2 regions of the Shewanella sp. GutDb-MelDb genome follow, and region 1 is predicted to be linked to the other one. Evidence: predicted binding sites of a transcription regulator. Region 1 holds the regulator's gene; the other holds the start of a gene.
The links. The regulator NrdR, encoded in region 1, represses ribonucleotide reductase genes. The targets are predictions, from matches to a motif close to AAACACNANATNTNGTGTTT.
Positions count from the first base shown of each region.

Region 2: a site for NrdR is predicted at 5,204-5,223, ahead of nrdD (anaerobic ribonucleoside-triphosphate reductase). Genes of this name have one in related genera too.

Region 1 is NZ_PJBM01000260.1:51,939-60,300, forward strand. Features, by position in the region: gene recN (DNA repair protein RecN) at 1-388, shown strand, start outside; gene CXF82_RS19460 (phosphatidylglycerophosphatase A family protein) at 460-954, opposite strand; gene thiL (thiamine-phosphate kinase) at 954-1,913, opposite strand; gene nusB (transcription antitermination factor NusB) at 2,093-2,500, opposite strand; gene ribE (6,7-dimethyl-8-ribityllumazine synthase) at 2,515-2,991, opposite strand; gene ribBA (bifunctional 3,4-dihydroxy-2-butanone-4-phosphate synthase/GTP cyclohydrolase II) at 3,137-4,240, opposite strand; gene CXF82_RS19485 (riboflavin synthase) at 4,388-5,053, opposite strand; gene ribD (bifunctional diaminohydroxyphosphoribosylaminopyrimidine deaminase/5-amino-6-(5-phosphoribosylamino)uracil reductase RibD) at 5,058-6,179, opposite strand; gene nrdR (transcriptional regulator NrdR) at 6,226-6,675, opposite strand; gene glyA (serine hydroxymethyltransferase) at 6,800-8,056, opposite strand.
Region 2 is NZ_PJBM01000138.1:3,573-11,934, reverse strand. Features, by position in the region: gene CXF82_RS05645 (hypothetical protein) at 296-1,102, opposite strand; gene ribA (GTP cyclohydrolase II) at 1,191-1,808, opposite strand; gene CXF82_RS05635 (YibL family ribosome-associated protein) at 2,032-2,388, opposite strand; gene nrdG (anaerobic ribonucleoside-triphosphate reductase-activating protein) at 2,524-2,988, opposite strand; gene nrdD (anaerobic ribonucleoside-triphosphate reductase) at 3,055-5,172, opposite strand; gene CXF82_RS05620 (hypothetical protein) at 5,629-6,315, opposite strand; gene CXF82_RS05615 (MarR family winged helix-turn-helix transcriptional regulator) at 6,396-6,848, opposite strand; gene CXF82_RS05610 (NADP-dependent oxidoreductase) at 7,028-8,026, shown strand; gene rssA (patatin-like phospholipase RssA) at 8,128-8,362, opposite strand, start outside.

The DNA.
Region 1 (8,362 bases):
GCCCATTGCTAAAGTGGCCTCAGGCGGAGAACTCTCTCGAATAGGCCTTGGCATACAAGTTATTACCGCTAAAAAAGTCGCGACTCCAACACTCATTTTTGATGAAGTAGATGTGGGGATATCAGGTCCAACGGCGGCTGTCGTCGGCCGGATGCTGCGGAGTTTAGGGGAATCGACTCAAGTATTTTGCGTGACCCACTTACCGCAAGTTGCCGGTAATGGCCATCAACATATGTTTGTTAATAAGACCAGTAAATCTGGTAAAACAGAAACATCCATGGTCGCCCTAGATAAAGACCAGCGAATTGAGGAGTTAGCTCGCTTACTGGGAGGTGACACCATTACCAGTAATACGATTGCCAATGCTAAAGAGCTGCTGTTTAGTTAAATGAACTTGCGTAAAACAACCATTAAAAAAGGAGCTAACAATAGCTCCTTTTTTAATGCCACACTCACGACCTAAATCAAGTAGTGAGCTGCGGTGTGTAAGCAAATCAAGGAAAATATCCCTGCAAGTACATCATCAATCATAATCCCAAAACCACCTTGCACTTTTGCATCCAGCCAACGAATCGGCCATGGTTTCAAAATATCAAAAAAGCGAAACAACACAAAACCGGCCAGTAACCATTGCCAACCCGCTGGCGCCGCTATCATGGTGATAAGTAAACCGGCAATCTCATCCCAAACAATAGCACCGTGATCATGCACGCCCATATCTTTAGCGGCTTTATCACATATATAAAAGCCGATTAAGACGGTAAAAAGCGTCAAGCCGATATACCAAGGTAAGCTCAATGGTGCCATTAATAAGTAGAGCGGTATGGCGGCAAGCGTACCAAATGTACCTGGCGCCTTTGCGGCTAAACCTGAGCCAAATCCTAATGCCAAAAAATGAATAGGATTTTTAAGAGACAGCTTGGTTAGTGCTTTATCTTTTGAAAGTAAATTCATCAATTAAAGTGCTCAAATCCGAGGTTAATGGGCTCAAATGGCTGTTTATCTAACAACAATTTCAACTTGCCACCCGTGCAAATTTGACCAATCTTAGTAAACTTCACACCCGTCTCAGCCAATGCGATCTCTAGTGCGCCTTTTTGGGCTTCAGAGACAGTAAAGAGTAGTTCATAATCCTCACCACCCGTTAATGCATAGCTTAGCGCCATCTCAGCTGAGACATTGGCTTTGAGCTGGGGAGATAAAGGCAGCTTATCGACATTGATTGTCGCGCCAATATTCGAGGCTTTCAGTACATGTCGGATATCAGAGACTAAACCATCTGAAATATCAATGGCACTCGATGCCAGCGTGCGCAGTGCTTGCCCCGCTAATACCCTTGGAGTTGGCCGGTAATGACGATTAATAAGATAGTTTCTATCGTCTTCATTACAATCCGCTTTTCCACGCAGTAGATCTAGCCCTAAAGCTGAATCACCTAATGTGCCGGTAGCGTAGATCCAATCTCCATTTCTTGCGCCGCTACGAGTCAGACCCGCATGCTTAGGCACTTGGCCATTAATGGTAATGGTGATTGAGCGGGGACCACGAGTAGTATCACCGCCAATAAGTGCTACGCCATAGTATTCGGCAATTTCAAACAAGCCTTCACTATAATCTGCCAACCAATTTTCGTCGACTTCTGGCAAGGTTAGCGCCAATGTCATCCATGCAGGCTCCGCGCCCATAGCAGCCAGATCGGATAAATTCACCGCTAGCGACTTATACCCCAGATCTTTTGCAGGCATATCAGCAAAGAAATGCACGTTTTCCACTAAGGTGTCACAAGATATCACAACAGATTTATTTGCAGCGGGTTCAACAATGGCGCAATCATCACCAATGCCAAGTGCAACGTCTTTTCGAGACTGGGCACGCCCAGTAAAAAAGCTTTCGATTAATTGAAATTCTTTCACAATACCAATCACAAATTAAGAAGTGGTTTGAGGAAAAAAGAGGAGCTAATAGTAAGAGGATCTTAGCTATGATTTTAGTTACGTTAGATGTGTTCTGCTATTAAATGCCAGCCACGGATCATGCAACTGTTATTCTCTTTTTAGGCATACAAAAACGGCATCCGAAGATGCCGTTTTTACTATTTCGTTCTTGCGACTAGCTTATCCAGAATACCGTTAACGAACTTATGTCCATCTTCAGCGCCGAATGCTTTGGCAAGCTCGATAGCTTCGTTAATTGCTACTTTATAAGGAACATCCTTGCGGAAAGTCAGCTCATAAGTTGCTAAACGAACAATCGCCTTTTCGACAGGGTCAACTTCATTCAAAGGACGAGTCAAAAATGGAATGATTAGCTCATCCAATTGGCTTTTCTTAGTTGCTACGCCCGCTAATAACTCACGAAAGTAAGTTATATCGACACCATCAACATTTTGTTCAGTTAGAAACTCATGCTCAACATCAGCAATATTGTTGCCACTTAGCTGCCAAGAGTAAATGGCCTGAACCGCTAAACGACGTGCCTTTCGGCGCTCTGAAGGCTTCATTAAATTGTCCTAGATTACAGGTGTTCTTCAAGTGCTTGCAGCACGTTAACCATCTCTAACAGACCCAAAGCAGCTTCGCCGCCTTTGTTGCCTGCTTTAGTACCTGAACGTTCAATTGCTTGTTCAATAGTATCAGTGGTTAAAACGCCGAATGAAACAGGAATATCAAATTCAAGTGCAACTTGAGCTAGACCTTTATTACATTCGCCTGCAACAAAATCAAAATGAGGTGTACCGCCACGGATAACCGCACCAAGTGAGATTATTCCGTCAAATTTTCCGCTTGCCGCAACACGACGTGCAGCAAGTGGCAGTTCAACAGCGCCAGGCACTTTAATTACAGTGATATTATCATCTGAAACTTGGCCAAAACGCTTAAGAGTGTCTACCGCACCACTAAGTAAACTATCTACAACAAAGCTATTAAAACGTGAAACTACGATCGCAATTTTTGCGTTTTTCGATTCGATATTACCTTGAACTATGTGCATTTATCTTACCTAAAATTAGCTAATTACCCAGCATGGGGGCGGAAGAGGCGGTATGATACCACAGCCGTTAACGCTGATCCCCATGCAATTTATAAGAAAAGTGTTAAATTACCCCTTGGATGATTTTCCAACCCAAGATAGTATTTTATTCTGCTATATAATCAGTTACTTCTAAACCAAAGCCTGATAGTGAATGATAACGCTTTGGTGAGCTAAGTAACCGCATTGATGTCACGCCTACATTTGCTAGGATTTGCGAGCCAACACCCACTTGACGTGAGGTTCCTTGCCACTTAGCTGTAATAGGTGCACTGCCGTTATCTTCAGCTTCAAATGCTTTAACTTTGGCTAAAATATCACTGCTATGCTCTTGATGACCGAGCAGTACCAGTACGCCACCGTCTTCGCTAATGCGCTGCATTGCTTTTTCTAGTGGCCAACTGCGTTGCTGATCGCGCTCGGAATGTAAAAGGTCGTTAAAGGTATTTTGTAGGTGAACACGTACAAGTATGTTCTCTGTAACCGGACCTTTGACTAATACATAGTGTAATTGATTATCGATAGTGTCACGGAAAGTCAGCATATCAAACTCACCAAAACGGGTTGGTAGCTTACATTGCGCTTCACGTACAACACTGGTTTCTTTAGTGTTGCGGTATTCAATTAGGTCAGCAATAGTGCCCATCTTTAATCCGTGCTTTTCAGCAAAAATTTCAAGATCTGGACGACGCGCCATGGTGCCATCGTCCTTTAAAATTTCAACGATGACTGATGAAGCTTCAAAACCTGCTAATCTTGCTAAGTCACAGCCCGCTTCAGTATGACCGGCACGGATGAGCACGCCACCCTCTTTTGCCATCAATGGGAATATGTGGCCAGGTTGCACAATATCACTAGGCTTAGCATCTTTGGCAACTGCAGCTTTTACCGTGACGGCACGATCTTGCGCTGAAATACCCGTTGTGACACCTTCAGCCGCTTCAATAGACATTGTAAAGTTGGTTGAGAACTGGGCATTATTGTTGGTGACCATTAAAGGCAGGTTTAGCTGTTCGCAGCGTTCTTTAGTCAAGGTTTGACAAATAAGACCGCGACCGAACATCGCCATAAAGTTAACCGCCTCTGGCGTCACCATGTCAGCAGCCATAATAAGGTCGCCTTCATTTTCTCTATCTTCATCATCCATCAAGATAACCATCTTGCCTAGACGAATATCTTCGATGATCTCTTCTATACTATGTAGCGACATGTTCAGACCTTTATTTTGTATTACTGCATTAAGTGAGGTTGCTAACCTTTATGCCTATCGTGGCAAAACAGTATATAAATTTATATGATTATTTTTTTGGAGCTTCTAAAGATAAATTCTATCTTTAAAATAGCCTTAAGCCAGTATTTAACGTAAAAAACCTGAGCGAGCTAACAGTTCCATAGTAACTTCGGACTTAGGTTGCTGTTTTTCATGCTCTGATGAATAGTTCATCAATCTTTCTAAGTGGCGAGCAATGAGGTCAACTTCAATATTAACGCTATCGCCAGCCTTCAAATTTATTAAGGTAGTCTCACCTGCTGTATGCGGCACTATGGTCAGTCTAAATCGATGCCCTTGCACTTCATTAACCGTTAAACTCACACCATCAATAGTAATAGACCCTTTATGGGCGATATAGCGACCCAGCTCTACGGGAGGTGATAACCAAAATTCAATTGCCTGACCGCGAACTTGACGGTCATCAATACGCGCCATGCCATCTACATGACCACTGACCATATGGCCACCCAAGCGTGTTGTTGGCGTCACGGCTTTCTCTAAGTTAACCGAGGTGCCGACAGCGTAATGTGCAAACCCGGTAAGGCTGACTGTCTCGGCTGAAATGTCCGCAACATAACCATCTGCTAGCCGCTCTACAACAGTAAGGCACACACCATTGGTGGCAATGCTGTCACCGAGCTTAACGTCCGACAAATCAAGCTTAGCGCTTGCAACTGTTAATCTAATATCATCGCCACGACGTTCAACTTTTCGTAAATGACCTACAGATTCAATAATTCCGGTAAACATAAAGTTAATTACTCATTCTTAACGTCAAGCGAGTATCTTTACCCACTTTTCGTTCATCTATTACATTAATACTGGGTATTTGGGACATCGCCTCAAATGGAGGCAAAGCAAGTAAGTCTCGCCCCTGAGCACCGAGTATTTTCATTGCTTGGTATAAAATAATTTCATCCGCTAATAGCGCGCTAACAAATGCACCAGCGAGTGTTGCACCGGCCTCAACTAACACCGAGTTACAGCTTTTACCGAGAAATACCAGCAAGGCACTAAGGTCTACCCGCTTATCTTTGGCGGGTAATATTTGGTGACTAACATGGGCCGGCCATGCCGACTTCACCTTATCAGGGTAGTCACAAGTGCTAATAAGTAAAATCGGGCTGTTGATACTAAACATCTTAAGGTCAGTACCTAGCCGTGCTTGGCTGTCTAATACTACACGCATCGGTTGATGTAGTTCTGCTGGCGCGATCTCATTTGATAAAGAACCCAGTTCACTATGTCGTACATTTAGACTCGGGTTATCGGCCAAAACCGTTTCAACGCCAGTAATGAGTGCACAATGTCTTGCACGTACCCGCTGCACATCTCTGCGAGCTTCTGGCCCTGTGATCCATTTAGACTCACCGTTTGATAGTGCCGTTTTACCATCAAGACTCGCCGCAAGCTTTACCGTCACCCAAGGTAACCCTTGCTCCATTCTCTTCAAAAAACCGAGGTTAACCTGTTTAGCTGCATCGGTTAATAAACCAACGTCAACCTGTATGCCTGCATCACGGAGCATGGTAATACCACGACCAGAGACTTGTGGGTTGGGGTCCGTAACGGCAATAACAACGCGGCTAACCTTGCTTTCGATCAAGGCCTTGGCACAAGGTGGAGTTCGACCATAATGGCTGCACGGTTCTAATGTGACGTACGCGGTCGCACCAATGGCATCATCACCGGCCATGTTAAGTGCGTAGACTTCGGCATGGGGGCCACCAGCACGGATATGGTAACCTTCTCCCACAATCACGCCGTCTTTAACTAATACACTACCAACGCAAGGATTTGGTCGGGTGGTATAGAGTCCTTTTTGCGCTAATTCAATAGCAAGACTCATCATTTGATTGTCTTCAGTTGACCACATAGTGAAATGAGTTCCGATTAATCAATTGGGTAATAAGGGGGTATAACTACTTCTGTAAGTTCGCGATAGCGTCGCCGAACTCCGACACGTCTTCAAACGCGCGGTAAACGGATGCAAAGCGTATATAAGCCACTTTGTCTAAGTTGACCAATTGGTCCATCATCAAGTTACCTATCATCTCTGATTTAACTTCACGCTCACCTGTCGCTCGCAGCATCGACTTAATTTTAGTTAAGGACTGCTCGATTTGGTCCATCGATACCGGTCTTTTCTCTACCGCTCGAAGCATGCCACCACGCAGTTTATCTTCATCGAAAGGTTGACGACTACCGTCTTGTTTAACCACACGAGGCATCACCAGTTCAGCACCTTCAAATGTAGTATAGCGCTCATGGCATTGCACACACTCTCGACGACGACGTACCTGATGGCCATCTGCGACAAGTCGCGAATCAATCACTTTAGTGTCTGTTGCGCTGCAAAATGGACAATGCATCTAGCCTCCGGTCAGGTATTAAAACGACTTATATAAACGATTTAATAAAAAATCATTATCAATTACCAACAAAAATGGCCGCATAAATGCGGCCATTAAAGTTTACCTGATTTAACGCTTAAGGTTAACCGTAAACAGGGAACTTAGCGCACAATTCAAGAACCTGTGCTTTTACACGCTCGCTAACAGCAAGATCTGTAATATCATCAAGTACATCACACATCCAGTGAGTCAGCTGCACAGACTCTTCTTCACCAAAACCACGTCGAGTAATCGCAGGTGAGCCAATACGCAGACCAGATGTCACAAATGGTGAGCGCGGGTCATTAGGTACTGAGTTTTTGTTGACAGTAATGTTGGCATTACCGAGCGCTGCATCAGCTTCTTTACCGGTAATATCTTTGCTGATCAAATCAAGCAAGAACAGGTGGTTATCAGTACCACCAGAAACAACATCATAGCCACGTTCAATAAACGTGCGAGCCATTGCTTTTGCGTTTACCACCACTTGCTCTTGGTATGTCGTGAACTCTGGCTCGAGCGCTTCTTTGAATGCAACTGCTTTAGCAGCGATAACATGCATCAAAGGACCGCCTTGACCACCAGGGAAGACCGCTGAGTTTAGCTTTTTATAAATAGCTTCATCATCGATAGCAGAAAGGATCAAACCACCACGAGGGCCCGCTAATGTCTTATGCGTTGTCGTTGTCACAACATGTGCGTGTGGAAGTGGGTTTGGATAGATACCCGCAGCAACAAGACCTGCAACGTGCGCCATATCAACAAATAGGTAAGCACCTACTTTATCGGCGATTTCGCGGAACTTGCCCCAATCAACAATGCCAGAGTATGCACTGAAACCCGCAATAATCATCTTAGGATTATGTTCAACCGCTAGACGCTCAACTTCAGCGTAATCAATCTTGCCCGTTGACTCGTCAATGCCGTACTGAACCGCATTATAGAGCTTACCAGAGAAGCTGACATGTGAGCCGTGAGTCAAATGACCACCGTGAGCAAGACTCATACCTAGAACCGTGTCACCACCTTGAAGAAGGGCCATAAATACGGCTGCGTTAGCTTGTGAACCAGAATGCGGCTGAACGTTAGCATACGTTGCACCGAACAACTCTTTAGCACGAGATATTGCGAGTTCTTCAACAATATCAACATGCTCACAGCCACCATAGTAACGCTTACCAGGGTAACCTTCGGCATACTTGTTAGTAAGCTGAGAACCTTGAGCTTCAAAAACGCGTGGGCTCGTATAGTTTTCTGAAGCAATAAGTTCGATGTGCTCTTCTTGACGGCGAGTTTCATCTTCAATCGCTGCAAACAATTGTGGATCGTAATCCGCGATATTCATGTCTTTTTTCAGCATTATTTACTCCAGCTGTAAATTCTTATAGTAGGGTTGCGCGGTATGATACAGCGCAATTGATCACAATCCCAGCATTAGAAACATGAAATTACTTGCAATTTCCCATGAGCGATATTTCAACAATAGCAAATAGACGCCGTAAACTTGCTCAACGATTGTATTACATAGAAAAAACGCCTTTAATCTATTGATTCATTACTTTGTGGTGTAAATCTAGAAAACTCTGTTCTGCAAACACTCCAGCCCTGACATCATTTAATGGCCCATAATGGCAATAACACCGATACGCGATGTCTTTCTGTTATT
Region 2 (8,362 bases), on a different contig from region 1:
AGTGCTGCTCAATACCCCTATTATCGCCCCTATCTGTGTTGAGCTTTCTAGTAATAGCCTGCTATTACGTACGAAACCTCGCCTTGATATAGGCAATAATTTTGGTATCGAGCAAAACTGTTAGATATATGAGAAATACAAAATGATTAAGCTAATGATTTTAAAAGATACTTCAGAACATCTAAACACTCATTATCCCGAGTTCAGGTTAAGTAATATAGGCATCATTCACAGTACTAAAAAAGGCTTAATAATCAAAGTTGTTAAGCCTTTTTTAATGGTGTGAGATTTCCCACTACATCGGAAAATCAAATATAAGCCGCCAAACCTGTATCCCATCACCAGTACGATAACTCACTCCAAACCGGCTCATATTAAACAGATCCCATCCGACCGGTTTTGAAAAAGCCAAGGTTATCCCAGCTTCAAAACTGTTTGTCACCAAAACATCTTCCTCAAAAGGCGTCACAAACCTAAGTTTGTCAAAGTACCAGTAACCAGCCACAAATAGTCTTGGCTCAATGCCAATGTCAGCGACTTGAAAATGATAATTAGTGCCAATATCCACGCCAGATTGAATCGCTGAATAGGTTTCATTCGGGGCGTCATCAAGACTGCGATAGCCTGCAAAGAATATACGATTGACCCAAACGGGCTTTGTATCCTTAAGCTCAAAATCAAGCAGGCTCGACATCCCTGCTGAGTAGATAATCACATCATTGCCATTAGTGGTATTAGTACCAACGCCTAAATCTACATATGACTGAAACTCATGGGTCTCAGAGGTCTTTATTCGATATTCTATACCGGGGGTAAAAGTGGCGGTACCAACACTGCTTGGAAAGTCACCGTCAGGAATATCACTCCAAGTAAAGTTATAAAAGCCGAGTGATAATGGCGTGCGTAGCACTAAGGATTCTGTATCTGTTCGCTGAAGGTCGAAGCTTAAAGGGATATTAATAACCGTCGCATTTTGCCCAGAGGTTCGGTAAACACCGCTTCCTAAATAATTGGCAAATGCATAATGGCTGTAGTCCTTTTCAGCATTGGCTGGCAGGACAAAAAAAATCAGTAGAATTGAAAGGTAACGCGAAAGGGCCATAAATTAAATGTCAACTTAACTGGTCTCTAATTGATAGCCCTGAATATAGCGGTATAACCAAGGAAAATCCACGGTTAATAATTGCTGCCTAGTCTTTATCTTCCTCGGTAAAATGATACTCTGACATCATATGACCTAATTCAGTCGACTTAGTCTTAAGGTAAGCTTCATTATAACGGTTCTTACCGACTTGAAGCGGCACACGCTCAACAACCTCTAAGCCAAAGCTTTCCATCGCTTTTACTTTTCTCGGGTTATTGGTCATAAGTCTAACCTTGCTGACACCGATCTGTTCCATCATTGGAATAATCATGTCATATTTACGCATATCAGCAGCAAAACCTAGACGCTCATTAGCCTCTACAGTATTTGCTCCTCCATCTTGTAACTCATAAGCTCTGATTTTATTCAGCAACCCAATACCCCGCCCTTCTTGGCGCAGATAGAGGATAAAGCCCTGACCTACTTCAGCAATATTTTGCATCGCTGTTTGCAGCTGAAAACCACAATCGCAACGTAAACTGAAAAGCGCATCACCGGTTAAACACTCGGAATGAATACGACCTAAAATAGGACTTTCGGCATCAAATACGCCCAATGTAAGCGCAACGTGCTCTTTACCTGTCTCGCTATCTTCAAAGCCGTGCATTTCAAAAACACCCCAAGGTGTTGGCAATTTTGAAGACGCGATATATTTAATCGACATGATAAAACCTTAACGACTACTCTCATTCCCTGAGACTGCAGAGAATCCTGATAAAGATATTAATGTGGATGAAAACTAACGTCGAGCGCCGCAAAGCGTAAACATCAACCATTACTAGCTGATCAATTAGCAAATATACGAGCGGTATAGCGCAGCATAAGCTGCGCGCTCACACATAAACTTGAAGCGGCTCACTAAATGAATAAATTAGCTTACTGTTTGCTTAAAATTCTTTCGCTGCAAAACCAGTAACTTGCTTTATACCCATTTCACGACCAAGTGCAGTCATAGGGTGAATAACCACTAATCCTTTAACTGACTTCTTCAGTTTGCCCATGTCAGCTTGCTCTTCTTTAGTCAGTACACGACTAAATTTAAGATCTTTAACCGTTGATCCTTCTTTGCCTAGCTCACGATTTTGCTGCTTTTTAACGTTAGCAATACGCTTAGTCAAAGTGGCAATCTCACGTTTAAACTGGATAACGATCCCTGGATCTTCGCGCTTTTCAGCTGCTGCCAACTTACGACCAAATTTATCGAGCTTATCGTTGAGCGTTTGCAGCTCCTGCTTTAAATTCATTTACAAACCTTAAATTCAAATCTAAATAACATATTTAGAAACAAAAACAGCTTCAAAAAAAGTATTGATGCTGTTTGTCATTATTGCCTCATTATAACAGCATATAGCGTAATATTACCTAGGTTTATGCTTAGCTTATCTTAGATAATGGATCACTTGGTTACTACTGCCTCGAAAAACTAAACTTGGATCAGCAAATGATTGTTCGAATTTGCCATCAACAACCACATTGACCAGATCAACCACCGCTTGTTGTTCTATGGTTAATTGTTCGAGTAAATAGCCCGTCCACAGCCAAATATCTTTGCCAGGGCATTGAGATTTCACCCGTTTAACCAGTTTCAATATCTCAGCGACATTGCCAGGGAACAGTGGATCACCACCAGACAGGGAAAGCCCTCGTCTTTTTATACGAGTATCATTTAGGTCATCAATAATGGTCTGCATCATTGGCTCATCAAACTGATGGCCAGAACACGGATTCCACGTCGATTGATTATAACAGCCACGGCATTGATGCTCACAACCTGAGACAAACAGTGTTGCTCGAGTCCCAGGGCCGTTAAGCACATCGGTCTGATAATATTGATGATAGTGCATAATAAACTCTTCCTTAACAAAAAGGTGCCAATGATGGCACCTCGTTTCGTTCTCGCTGGCCTTAAATTAAAGGTGCTTAATTCGGCGCTTAACCTCTTCTTGCTTACCATAGTTAAATGGTCTTGCATCTGGGCTACCTAAGTAGCCACACACACGTCGGGTTACCGACACTCGGCTGGGTTCGTGGTTACCGCATTTAGGGCAAGTAAACCCTTTACTCGTACAACCAAATTCACCAGTAAAGCCGCAGTCATAACACTCATCTATCGGCGTATTGGTGCCGTAATAAGGCACTCTTGAATAGCTATAATCCCAAACATCTTCCAATGCTTCAACATTGTTTTGCATGTTAGGAAACTCGCCGTAACAGATAAACCCGCCATTGGCGATTTCTGGATAAGGTTGCTCGAAATCAATCTTATCGTATGGGTTAACTTGCTTTTCAACATCTAAATGGAAACTATTGGTGTAATAACCTTTAGATGTCACGCCCTCAACAACCCCGAAGGCTTTTGCATCTAAATTGCAAAAACGGCTACACAAGTTTTCACTTGGCGTGCTGTAAAGGCTAAAGCCGTAACCCGTCTCTTCTTTCCATGCGTCGGTGGCAGCTTTTAGGTATTTGATCACTGTTACCGCTTTTTCGCGCAGTTGAGCACTGTCGTAAACATGTGTTTCGCTGCCGTAAAGTGCATTGATGGTTTCATGCAAACCAATGTATCCGAGAGAAATTGACGCGCGGCCATTCTTAAAGATCTCAGAGACATCATCATCTGCACGTAGTCGTACGCCACATGCACCTTCCATATACAGGATAGGTGCAACACGGGCTTTAACGCCGTCTAAACGAGCGATACGAGTATCTAATGCTTTACGGGCAATGAGTAAACGCTCATCTAAGATACGGTAAAATTCAGCTTCATCGCCATTGGCTTCAAGTGCAACGCGCGGCAAGTTCAAACTTACGACACCAAGGTTATTACGCCCTTCATGTACCAATTCTCCATTTTCCTCAAATGTCCCGAGGAAGCTACGGCAACCCATTGGCGTTTTGAACGAACCGGTCACCTTTTCAACCTGCTCATAGTTAAGAATATCAGGGTACATACGTGTTGTTGCACACTTCAATGCAAGCTGTTTAATGTCGTAGTTACAATCACCCGTTTTATGGTTAATACCATCACGAATAGCAAAAACTAACTTAGGGAAAACCGCTGTCTTACGGTTTTTACCTAAACCAGCAATACGCACTTGCATCATTGACTGTTGAATCAGCCGAGATTCCCAAGAGGTGCCTAAACCAAAACCAAAAGTCACAAACGGTGTTTGGCCATTAGCGGTATGCAGTGTATTGACTTCATATTCAAGCGACTGAAATGCGTCATGACACTCTTTTTCAGTCAATGAGATCGCAAATGCTTTGGCATCTGTAATCCCCCACGTCAGCGCGACTTGGTAATGTTTGTTATAACTTTTGGTGACAAATGGCGCCAGTACTTCATCAATACGGTTAATCGTGGTACCGCCATAAATGTGGCTGGCAACCTGCGCAATGATCTGTGCTGTCACTGCAGTCGCTGTCGAAATTGATTTAGGCGTTTCAATCTCCGCATTGCCCATTTTGAAGCCTTCGGTCAACATGCCACTAAGATCAATCAACATACAATTAAACATAGGGAAGAATGGTGCGTAGTCTAAATCATGGTAGTGGATCTCACCTGACTCGTGGGCTGCAACGACATCTTTTGGCAAGATGTGACATTTGGCATAATGCTTAGCAACAATACCCGCCAACAGATCACGTTGAGTGGGGATCACTTTTGAATCTTTGTTAGCATTTTCGTTCAATAGCGCCGCATTGCTCTGCTCAACTAAGCCACGGATCTCTTGATTGAGTCTGCTACTGACTTCCCGATTCACATCTCTATCATGGCGATATTCAATGTAAACCCGCGCTAATGATTTATATGGTCCTTCCATCAACAAGTTTTCCACGGCATCTTGAAGATCGTGGATATTTATCTCATCTAATGTCGCCACCGAATCGGCTGCTTGTCTCGCGACAGATTCTGCATAAGCGGTGTCATCAATACCTGCCGAGTTAGCAGCTGCTATCACTGCGTCTCTAATCCTTGTTTCGTCAAAAGGCGTACGGTAACCATCCCGTTTAATAACCACTGGCATTGTATAATTCCTCTTCTACATCATCGACAAGCAACACTACATATAGTGGCACTTTTATTCTAAATCACAATATGTAGCGCATTAAGCTATAAAAAGACGAGAAGTACTTTGATCCAGATCATTATTTTAAACAACGAAGATAATAAGAAAAAATAACTGGGAACGATCACGCTTATCTAAAATTATGCCCTTGACGATGGCCTATAAGCGAGCTAGTGCCAGTATAAAATAGGGATAAATTGTGGATAAATAGACAAGCACTTTCACTGGCTATTTTTAACGCTCTGTTGAGGCTGCTGGAATTTGATTAAGATGAGTAAACGACAACCGATTTATGCGGTTTTAACGAGCGGATGTTACCGTTCATGGGGTTAACGTTACAGATAACGGCCTCAATTTTTAACCAGTGAAGCCATCAAAATAACCTGCTAGGGGGTTAACTAAAAACCAACGACATTAATGCTGTTTTGCGAGCGCCAAATAACTGTTCAGCTGACCCGATGCTTGTTGATGTTCACCTGTCATTGAGGCTAACTGCATTAAAGATTTTATGCCCTGATATTGATGCTTCTGTTGATCAGTGAGTGGGCGTTCAGACCCTAGCAAAGCAGTAATGTCAGTGGCAACGCGATTTGCTTTTTGTGCAATGGCAGGAGACTGGATTGAATCCATCGTGCGCATAACCCATTTTGCTTCATCTAACGTCCCTGCCAGCTCTCTATCTTCATCACTATTGGTTAGCGTCGCACGCTGCTCGTCAATAAAATCAGCTAATGACTGCGCTTCAGTGGGCGGAATATCAAAGCCACTATTCGTTAGACGGTTCAGTTGCCCATCGGACAAAATACCATCTTTATAGAGCCGCTGAATAAGACTGGGTAATTTTTCAGAGCTGAAACTGCCATCTTGAAAAAAGTCCTTCGCCATGGCTTCTATTTTCTGCGCTCGCTCAGCGCGGCCAGATAACACTAAGCCATGATCATCTTTAGTGACGGTATTTGTTGATGAAGCTGATGCGTCAGCATTAATGCCTTGGATGCCTGTAGCGCTGCCGACTCCCGCTTTAGTGCCTGACACACCATATGCATCTGCCAGCACTGCGCCGCTATTTACAGGGTTATTGATACTACTAAGTGGGTTCATCGTCAAAAATTCGGCACTGATTTAGTCATAGCCTAACTAAGCAGGAAACGTGCCGTTTTTTTGATGATAAAATTGACTGCTTACTTTTGGTTCAATTCTGCGGTTAAGGTCAAGCAAAGTGTGCGCAATGATTCAATATCATGCTCAGTCATGCTGACTTTTTCAAGCAAGGTACTTTTTTGTGCAAGCGCATCGGCTTGCAGAGCGAAGCCCGCTTTGGTGAGTGCGATAACTTTTTTACGTTCATCGGTTTCATCAGCCAAGCGTTGTAAAAATAACTTGCTCTCTAAACGTTTAACGATGGGCGTCAATGTGCCCATATCCAGACGAGTCGCGCGAGACAACTGGGTCATGCTTGCTCTATCTTGTAGCCACAATGCTTGCATCACCAGATACTGTGGATAAGTGAGTTCATACTGATCCAATAAAGGGCGGTAAGCGCGCATAAGTGCATTCCCTGCGGTATACAGAGCAAAACAAACATTATCCGACAGACATGCGTCGGTATCGTTATTTGACACTTTGTTTTTCACTACGACCTTCACTACCTTTATTAAGTACTGCAATTTTACCTGACTCCCTTTAACAAAACTAGCTGATCGCATTTTATTTTGCGCAGAGTTATTTTGCGCGCAAAGTATTTGCATAAATTTTGGCGGTTAGTTATGATGCAAACAATTACTTTGCGCACAAACAAAAATAAAGGCTCATTATGAACGCTAAACAAATTCAACTAAAATCTCGTCCTGAAGGATTACCTAACGCCAGTAACTTTACCGAAGCAGAAGTGACTTTACCCGCCATTAAAGAGGGTGAATTTCTCGTCAAAAATTTATGGATGTCGGTTGACCCGTACATGCGTGGCCGCATGATTGATAGGAAAAGCTACATTGCTCCTTTTCAGATTGGTGCAGTGCTTGAAGGCGGCGCTATTGGTGAAGTCACAGAATCAAACAATGTTGAATTTCCAGTGGGCAGCAAGGTTAACAGCATGCACGGCTGGCGCAGTCATTATGTTAGTGATGGCACCGAAATAACTCGCCTACCGCAAACTCCTATCAACGAATCACACTTTCTCGGTGTACTCGGTATGCCGGGTATGACGGCTTGGACAGGCCTCAACCGCATTGCAGAATTAAAGGCGGGCGAAACACTTTTCGTTTCAGCAGCATCCGGTGCAGTTGGCAGTGTAGCTGTACAGATTGGAAAATTAATGGGTGCCCGCGTTATTGCATCCGTAGGCTCTGATGAGAAAGCTGAGCATATTAAATCACTTGGTGTTGATGCCGTGATCAACTACAAGACTTGTGGTGATTTAAGCGCTGCATTAGCAGCTGCGGCGCCAGAAGGTGTTGATGTCTATTTTGAAAATGTCGGTGGCGATCACTTAACAGCCGCATTGAACAATATGAATGACCATGGCCGTATCGCCGTGTGCGGCATGATTTCACAATACAACGATACAGTGCCGACACCTGGACCGAGTAATTTAGCCATGATCATCATGAAGAAGTTAAAGATTGAAGGTTTCATTGTATTTGAACATTGGGCTCATTACCCTGAGTTCGCTAAGCAAATGGGCCAATGGTTAGCTGAAGGAAAAGTCACTGCAGAGCAGACTATTTATGAAGGGTTATCAAACGCACCTGATGCCTTTATCGGTCTATTTGAAGGTAAAAACCGCGGCAAGATGATTGTAAAACTGGCTTAATTCATTAAGAAACCAGCATACTTCATGCGTTAATATCACACTGAAAAACAGTGACATAAAAGGGCCTTCTGGCCCTTTTGTTACAACCAAGTTAAGATTATTTAACGGTATGGTGCCAATGCAGCTTCAATAAGGTGTGCTACTTGCTCTACTGCCGCTTCACCTGCCGCAATAGCTTCCTCCGCGCGATGAAACTCCATAGTACCGATATCACCAAGATCTGGCACGATACAAATATCTGGTGGGTCGCCCATTAGTCTCGCCCGCTTATGGCGCTGTTCTAGTATTTCCATCGACTGTGACATCACCGCCAGCATACCGGGATTGGGATTAATA